2 regions of the Staphylococcus sp. 11262D007BW genome follow, and region 1 is predicted to be linked to the other one. Evidence: a T-box and tRNA genes for the amino acid it is inferred to sense, from the RefSeq annotation. Region 1 holds a T-box; the other holds one or more tRNA genes.
What was found. The T-box of region 1 lies ahead of serS (serine--tRNA ligase). A T-box ahead of a tRNA ligase gene usually reads a tRNA of that ligase, here a tRNA-Ser.

Region 1 (4,426 bases):
AATTTTAGATGGTGGCACAACATACATATCTTTTGAGAGTTTTTCACCGATATAACTGTGTGTGTAAGTAGCACTTGTGACAGCATCAACAGCGTCATCAAATTGCCCCACAAAGCTTGTAATCATTCCAGCTAGTGTGTCTCCCATACCACCAGTAGCCATCGCAGGACTACCAATTTTTAATTTATATTCATCTTCTTTAAAAAATATTTCAGTGCCATGTTTTTTTAAGACGACAGTCGCATCAAGATGGTCGGCTGCTTCTCGATTACGTTCATAAGTTTGTTCTTCAATTGGAATACCGCTTAAGCGTTCCCATTCTTTTTGATGAGGAGTATAAATGACATGACATTTTGGATTTTGAGGCTTCAACTTACTGACAATGGAAATCGCATCTCCATCCACAATCAATGTATGATGTGGTTGAATGTTTTGTAGTAAAAACGTCATCGCGTTATTCCCTTTAAAGTCTAAGCCTAATCCAGGTCCAATTAAGATACAATCAGAAGCTTCAATTTGTTTCGTTAACTTTTTAGTATCGTTAATATCAATAACCATCGCTTCAGGACAACGTGAGTGAAGTGCCACGTGATTCGTAGGATGTGTCGCCACAGTTAATAAACCACTGCCACTATATACACACGCACGCGCCGCTAACATAATTGCCCCGCCAAGGTTCGCATTACCGCCAATTAATAGAATACGGCCATAATCCCCTTTATGCGTTTCTTGTTTACGTTTAGGTATGTTTACAGTTGATAATGTCTGCATCAAACCCCTCCTATCTTCCTTCCGTTATTACAACAAGATATATTATACCTGGAATTCACTTTCGTCAATAGCAAAAATATAACGTTTTAATCAATTAAATAAGTAATACGCTACCGTGTTACGGATATGCCTAGAACTATTGTTTAACTGAAACGGTCACACTATACTGAAATAGAGACAAAGGATGAGATAATTTAAACGTAAGGGGATAGAGATATGACATTAGTACTTACTGGAGAACAGTTAAAAATTGAAGATATACGTCAATTTTTAATAAAGCAAGAGACAATAGAAATTTCAGACGACGCTCAAGCTCGTGTTCAACAGAGTAGAGCGACTGTGGAACGGATTATCGATAATAAAGAAACAATTTACGGTATTACCACTGGTTTTGGGTTATTTAGTGATGTGCGTATTGATTCAAATCAATATGACCAATTGCAAAAGAATTTAATTCGTTCCCATGCATGTGGGATGGGCGAACCGTTCTCAGAAGACGTTGCCCTTATTATGATGATTTTACGATTAAACACGCTATTAAAAGGTCATTCAGGCGTCACGATGACGTTAATCTCTCAATTGATCTTTTTTATTAATCAACGTATTATTCCTGTGATTCCACAACAAGGCTCACTTGGCGCTTCTGGGGATCTAGCTCCTCTCTCCCATTTAGCACTTGCTTTAATTGGTGAAGGACAAGTGTATTATCAAGGACAACAATTAGACAGCTCGGACGTCTTAGCACAATTACAGCGAGAGCCTTTACAATTACAAGCTAAAGAAGGCCTTGCATTAATTAACGGAACACAAGCCATGACCGCACAAGGGGTTGTGAATTACATAGAAGCGGAAAGTATTGGCTATCAAGCAGAATGGATTGCAGCGCTAACGCATCAAGCGTTAAATGGCATCATTGACGCTTATCATGAATCAGTACATAAAGCCCGTCAGTTTAAAGAACAAATAGATGTAGCAAGACGGATGTTAGACTGGCTTGAAGGATCAAAATTAACAACGCGTCAGGGGGAAATTCGTGTACAAGATCCTTATACATTGCGCTGTATTCCACAAATTCATGGCGCAAGCTTTCAAGTGTTCGATTATGTACGTGAAAAATTAGAGTGTGAAATGAATGCTGCTAATGATAATCCACTTATATTTGATCAAGATGATGAAACACTTGTAATTTCAGGTGGGAACTTTCACGGTCAACCTATCGCATTTGCACTCGACTTTTTAAAAATTGGATTGAGTGAATTAGCGAACGTTTCAGAACGTCGTTTAGAGCGTTTAGTGAATCCTCAATTAAACGGTGGCTTACCTGCCTTTTTAAGTCCAGAACCTGGTTTACAAAGTGGCGCAATGATTATGCAATATGCTGCTGCAAGTCTTGTGTCAGAAAATAAAACATTAGCACATCCCGCAAGTGTGGATTCTATCCCATCTTCTGCCAATCAAGAAGATCATGTTTCAATGGGTACTATTGCATCTAGACATGGTTATCAAATATTGGAAAATGTTCGTCGTGTTTTAGCGATAGAAGCGATTATTGCATTACAAGCAGTTGAATTAAAAGGTATTGATCAATTATCTAAAGCAACTCGTCAAAAATACGATGCATTACGTGAAGTAGTGCCTACTATCGACAAAGATAGACAATTTCATTTTGATATTGAAAATGTGGCAAAATATTTACGTAATGAAGCATATACAAATTAAACTTGAATTTTTAAAATTTTTCTGATATATTTAAGTTAAATTCAGATAATCAATTGTTTGTGGACTAAGTAATATAGTGACATTTACAGAGAGTTTGTGGTTGGTGTGAACAAACAAATAGATCTATATGAAATCTACCCACGATGGATAACAATTCGGGTCAAACCGTTAACTTTGTTAGAGTGCAGACAATTGTCTGTTAAATAGGGTGGCAACACGTAGACCACGTCCCTTGTGTAGGGGCGTGTTTTTTTTACGTTTTAATCATATTAAGCGTAATCGTGAGGTTGGTACGTCTATAATCAATAGATAAAAATTGAAAGGAAGTTGTGACATGTTAGACATTAAATTATTTAGAAATGACCCTGAAAAAGTGAAAGAAAAAATCGCGTTACGCGGAGATGATCCAGAAGTTGTTGATAAAGTACTTCAACTTGATGAGAAACGTAGAGATTTAATTCAACAAACAGAAGATTTAAAATCAAAACGTAATCAAGCATCTCAAGAAATTGCTGAAAAGAAACGTAATCAAGAAAATGCAGACGATGCTATTCAAGAACAACGTAAAGTTGGCGAAAAAATTAAAGAAATTGATGCTGTATTAAAAGAAACGGAAGATGCGTTAACAGATCAATTATCACGTATTCCAAACCTTATTCATGACGATGTACCTCAAGGTGCAGATGATGATGAAAACGTTGAACTTAAAAAATGGGGTACACCTCGTGATTTCGAATTTGACGCAAAAGCACATTGGGATCTTGTAGAAGACTTAAAAATGGCAAACTTTGACCGTGCAGCACGCGTATCTGGTGCGCGTTTCGTCTTCCTAACAAATGAAGGTGCTAAATTAGAACGTGCGTTAATGAACTACATGATTACAAAACATACAACACAACACGGTTATACAGAAATGATGGTTCCTCAACTTGTGAATAAAAACGCAATGTATGGTACTGGTCAATTACCAAAATTTGAAGAAGACTTATTTAAAGTAGAAAAAGAAGGCATGTACACTATTCCAACAGCAGAAGTACCACTCACAAACTACTACCGTGAAGAGATTATTCAACCAGGTGTCTTACCTGAAAAATTCACAGGCCAATCAGCATGTTTCAGAAGTGAAGCGGGTTCTGCAGGACGCGATACACGTGGTTTAATCCGTTTACACCAATTTGATAAAGTGGAAATGGTACGTATTGAAAAACCTGAAGATTCTTGGGATGCATTAGAAGAAATGACAGGTAATGCTGAAGCCATTTTAGAAGAATTAGGTTTACCATACCGTCGTGTGATTTTATGTACTGGCGATATCGGCTTTGGTGCAAGTAAAACATACGATTTAGAAGTTTGGTTACCAAGTTACAATGATTATAAAGAAATCAGCTCTTGTTCAAACTGTGTGGACTTCCAAGCACGCCGCGCGAATATCCGTTTCAAACGCGATAAAGATGCAAAACCTGAATATGTTCACACATTAAACGGTTCTGGATTAGCAGTAGGTCGTACATTTGCTGCTATTGTAGAAAACTATCAAAATGAAGACGGTTCTATTACAATTCCTGAAGCACTTGTACCATTTATGGGTGGTCAAACAGTGATTGAACCTAAATAATAATATACGTTAATAATAGAGTACTAAAGGCATGATTCGCTTTTAGTACTCTTTTTATTTTTAACATAAAAGGGTTATATGTGCCTTAATTTAGACCCCCTATCTAAAAATATAGTGTAAGTAGGGGAGGGGATAAAACTTTTGTTATATCAACGTTTTTAGAGGTACGGTATAGTGATGTATCTGTGAGGGAAGTCTAATATGAATGCAATAATCAGTTTTTTCTGATAACGATTGCAACGTATCGCGTTGTGAAGTATCATTAATAAATAAAGTGATGTATTTTTAAGAGGGGCAGGGGAGTCTAACTCTACTGGATGG
Region 2 (4,426 bases), 870 kb from region 1:
AGGATAGTATAAAAGCCTATAACTATAAGGTTTATAGAAAATTACTTTCTAACAAAAAATAAGTAAATATAACTAAATTGACACGTGCTTGACTCGTATATAGAAAAAAGCGACCGTTTTATTGGTCGCTTGATTTTTTCTCTAGTTCTTTTTGATAGTTGTATAATTTTTCAGCAATTTCTAAAGATATGCCACCTAATTTTCTAACACCTCTTCTTAAATCAGAAATGCGTCCTTGTGACATACCAGTATCTTTATATATTTGATACCCTGATACATTGCTATCTAGTAGTTTTCGAATTGTTTTTTTGTATTCTGACAAGTTTATCACCTTCATGTTTGTACCCTATTTTTCTCATGTGAATAACTCTAGCTAATTTAATAATCTCAGGCAACGATACAATGACTAATAATATAAAAATAAGTATATACAATTGAAATACACGCCCTTTATATTATATAATAACCATGAAAAGAGGTAAGGGGTTGTTAACCCCTTTGGATTTATTCATCATTCTGATTATCTTTATTGGTCTCTAGATAATCAAGATGCTATTTTCTAAGTTGTTTTAAAATCGCTGATGTTCGTTACATTGTTACAAGTACAACGAACATCAGCATTTTTATGATGGCATCCATTTTAACCACTTCCTCTCATGGTGGTTTGTAAGTTATCAACTAAATTACATATATAACCATTCTATCTAATCGGAATAATACCAATACTTTTCTTCAACTTTTTTACACAAAAGACTACACTTGATGTGATATGAATTATAACTACAAGGTTCATTTTAATGATACACATTTTTTAGATAATAATACTACATATCCCTGATTTGTTGCCTATCTTTATACTTCTGATAATTGAGCATAGAAAAACAAATCACTCGTAATTACCGCCCTATTTTGAGGCGGTTTTTTATGTGCTGGGGCAATATTGGGGCAACGAAAATAAAAAGCCCATAACCATGCGGGTTATAGGCTAAAGTACGGAGAGTGAGGGAGTTTATAAAGTTTATTTTACAAGGGCTAACAGTATTTTAGGGACGTTAAAAAAACGATCATTTTATTGGTCGCTTGATTTTTATTTACAATTTTCTAATTCTTTTCTTACATCTTCGATAGTATAGTCGTGTTCCATGACACCCTCAACTTCTACACCATTAAAGTGGGTATCTAATTTATCGCCGCGAATTAATTCAACTAAATAATTCACATTATCTAACCAGACATGTTGAATTGTGTAACTTATAAAATCTCCACTTTCTCCTTTAGTGATGATTTTAACATCGTTATCGCGTTGGTAGATATCTACATGTTTGTTTTATTTTCCATTTTATTCAGCCCTTTTTGATAGTTATATAGTTTTTCGGCAGTTTCTAATGTTAAGTTTTTTATTTTTCTTTTGCCATTTCTTAATTCGCTTATAGCTCCATACGCTACACCAGTGTCTTTGTTTATTTTATAATTCGATACTTCTTTAGATTCTATATGTTTAGTTACTGTATTTGAAACTTCGTAAAAATTATTCATTATAATTACAGAGTGAAACCTCCTTTTTTTATTAAAATAGTGATATTAGATTAATTATCGATAATACAAGTGTAGCTATCATTATATACAATGTTAAATTTCTTTTTGTTTCTCTTTCCATTTTAGCCACCTCCATTTATAATGAGGTAAGGGCTACAAGCCCTTGACCTTTGAACGCTTAGATGGCCGCTAATATTTGGATTATCAAGCTTGCGACCGCTATCCAAAAGAATGCGTCGTCTCTGCGTTCTTTTTTCTTTTGCTTACGTTTTCTGAACGTTTCACTCTGTTGCCTCCTTTCTATATTTATGTTATATCACGTATGAGATATAAAGCATAAAGCGACACTTTTCTCTATCTTTTTTTATTTTTTCGCATAAAAAATACCACACCGGTTAGGGTGTGGATTATAATTGTACAATTATAAGTATATGATAAATTACCTTATATCATTCCATATATCGAATTTTATAAAAAAGAGTGCACACCACTATGTATCCGAGGACGGTTAAACGCCTTTACGCTACTGATAATTGAGCATAGAAAAATAAATTACTCGTAATTACCGCCCTATTTTGAGGCGGTTTTTTTATGTGCTGTGGCAATACTGTGGCAACGAAAATAAAAAGCCCATAACCATGCGGGTTATAGGCTAAAGTACGGAGAGTGAGGGATTCGAACCCTCGAGACGCTTGTGGCGCCTACACACTTTCCAGGCGTGCTCCTTCGGCCAACTCGGACAACTCTCCACTCTATTAAGATGATAAATAAAAAAATCAGAAGCGATATTTCACTTCTGATTATATGACTCCTACGGGACTCGAACCCGTGTTACCGCCGTGAAAGGGCGGTGTCTTAACCGCTTGACCAAGGAGCCGTGGCTCCACAGGTAGGATTCGAACCTACGACCGATCGGTTAACAGCCGATAGCTCTACCACTGAGCTACTGTGGATAAATAAAATGGAGCGGGTGATGGGAATCGAACCCACAACATCAGCTTGGAAGGCTGAGGTTTTGCCATTAAACTACACCCGCAAATGATTTATCGATAAGGGCGGTTGATGGGAATCGAACCCACGAATGTCGGAACCACAATCCGATGCGTTAACCACTTCGCCACAACCGCCGTGATAAGAGAAGTGGTTCAGGACGGAATCGAACCGCCGACACAAGGATTTTCAGTCCTTTGCTCTACCGACTGAGCTACTGAACCATAATAATGGCGGTCCCGACGGGAATCGAACCCGCGATCTCCTGCGTGACAGGCAGGCGTGTTAAACCGCTCCACTACGGGACCATTATGTAATTGCGGGAGGCGGATTTGAACCACCGACCTCCGGGTTATGAGCCCGACGAGCTACCGAACTGCTCTATCCCGCGTTAATATTATTTCGAATTACTTACCTTTTTAGTATATCAAGTTGTAAATTTAATGTCAACACTTTTTTAAAATTCTTTTAAGAAAAATTAATTTTAAAATCATGTTGAGATGACTCCTACGGGACTCGAACCCGTGTTACCGCCGTGAAAGGGCGGTGTCTTAACCGCTTGACCAAGGAGCCAAAGTTAATAATTTTTTAAGACTTCCTCAGTATATAGCGTATATATTAAAACGTCAACGCCTTTTCCATAAATATTTAGTGTAATTTATTTACTTTATAGTAATTACGAAAAATTAGGGTGTAAATAACATCTTTTTTTCTTATCAACCTCCCCCTTCTTCATTAATCTTATTGCTTTAAATATCCATCATATACAATCTCTTAAAAAATAACTCATTGTTTTTGAACAATTTCCCCTACCCATTTCAATTTTTCGTTATCTATGAAAAAAGTTGAGTCTACGATGAATAGACTCAACCCCACACATAAAATATTAATCAAAGTTTTGAATAACTTTTTTCTTCAAAAATAAGAAAGAATCATAACCATCTCTTTCAAGGAAATGGCCACCTTCTTCTAATTCATAAAATTTCGCATCTAATCGTTCACACAATGCTTTAGTTAATTCACATGGTACAATCTCATCATCTATAGCTGCAATACCAAAAGCATCACTTAATCGTTGTTTTAAGTCATCATAATCTAAATTTTCATCAATAAAGTCGTTTAAATTTGCTAAATCACCTAGTTTATCATTAAAACCAGATACTATAGCAAGCTTTCCAATATGTTGTTGAGGTAAAGATTGTAAAAAGCGTAATGTTGTAATAACACCTAAACTATGTGCAATAAAAATTGTCTCACCTGTGACCTTCGTTACATGTTCATTCATATATGTAATCCACGCTTTATACTCCGGTTCACTTGAGTTAGGCAAATCAAGCACCGTTACATCATGTCCTTCCAACTCTAAAGATGACTTTAACCATTGGAACCAGTGACTGTTACTATCTGCTTGATAGCCGTGTACAATATATACATTTGTCATTGTCTCCATACCTCCTTCTAGTATTATTCAACAAAAATATCATATCACATATGGTCTAAATTTTATGCTAATATACTTTAGTTTTTAAGCACAATGAGCAATCAAAATTAAAAAGTCGACTAAAAATAATAGTATTTTTAGTCGATTATCTGTCTTATTATTTTACATTGTAATTCTTGGTAACAAGATATTTACAGCCTTTTGAGCCTGACGAATACAATCAGGTAATCCTACTGCTTCAAATGGTGCCCCTGTAATTTGTAAATGCTGATAATTATCATGTATATGTTTTTGAATCGCCTCAATTTGAGCAATATGGCCCACATGATATTGAGGACTTGCTTGAATCATTTTATTCACTACTGTAAATTCAGGCTCTCCATGAAATGTCATCATATGACTTAAATCTTTTCGGGCTAATGCGACCAATTCTTCTTCACTACTATTTTCAACAAGTTT

Region 2: it encodes a tRNA-Ser, which carries the amino acid that the T-box ahead of serS (serine--tRNA ligase) is inferred to sense. The anticodon was not compared.

What each region holds. Positions count from the first base shown of each region.
Region 1 is NZ_JBPWPJ010000001.1:2,085,268-2,089,693, reverse strand. Features, by position in the region: gene ACEE93_RS10175 (NAD(P)H-hydrate dehydratase) at 1-771, opposite strand, end outside; gene hutH (histidine ammonia-lyase) at 988-2,490, shown strand; T-box leader at 2,535-2,726, shown strand; gene serS (serine--tRNA ligase) at 2,825-4,105, shown strand.
Region 2 is NZ_JBPWPJ010000001.1:1,218,196-1,222,621, forward strand. Features, by position in the region: gene ACEE93_RS05900 (hypothetical protein) at 119-322, opposite strand; gene ACEE93_RS05905 (hypothetical protein) at 1,088-1,219, opposite strand; gene ACEE93_RS05910 (hypothetical protein) at 1,315-1,536, opposite strand; tRNA gene ACEE93_RS05915 (tRNA-Ser) at 2,197-2,285, opposite strand; tRNA gene ACEE93_RS05920 (tRNA-Glu) at 2,342-2,413, opposite strand; tRNA gene ACEE93_RS05925 (tRNA-Asn) at 2,415-2,489, opposite strand; tRNA gene ACEE93_RS05930 (tRNA-Gly) at 2,499-2,572, opposite strand; tRNA gene ACEE93_RS05935 (tRNA-His) at 2,591-2,663, opposite strand; tRNA gene ACEE93_RS05940 (tRNA-Phe) at 2,678-2,750, opposite strand; tRNA gene ACEE93_RS05945 (tRNA-Asp) at 2,758-2,834, opposite strand; tRNA gene ACEE93_RS05950 (tRNA-Met) at 2,844-2,917, opposite strand; tRNA gene ACEE93_RS05955 (tRNA-Glu) at 3,028-3,099, opposite strand; gene ACEE93_RS05960 (RBBP9/YdeN family alpha/beta hydrolase) at 3,413-3,967, opposite strand; gene hemY (protoporphyrinogen oxidase) at 4,130-4,426, opposite strand, start outside.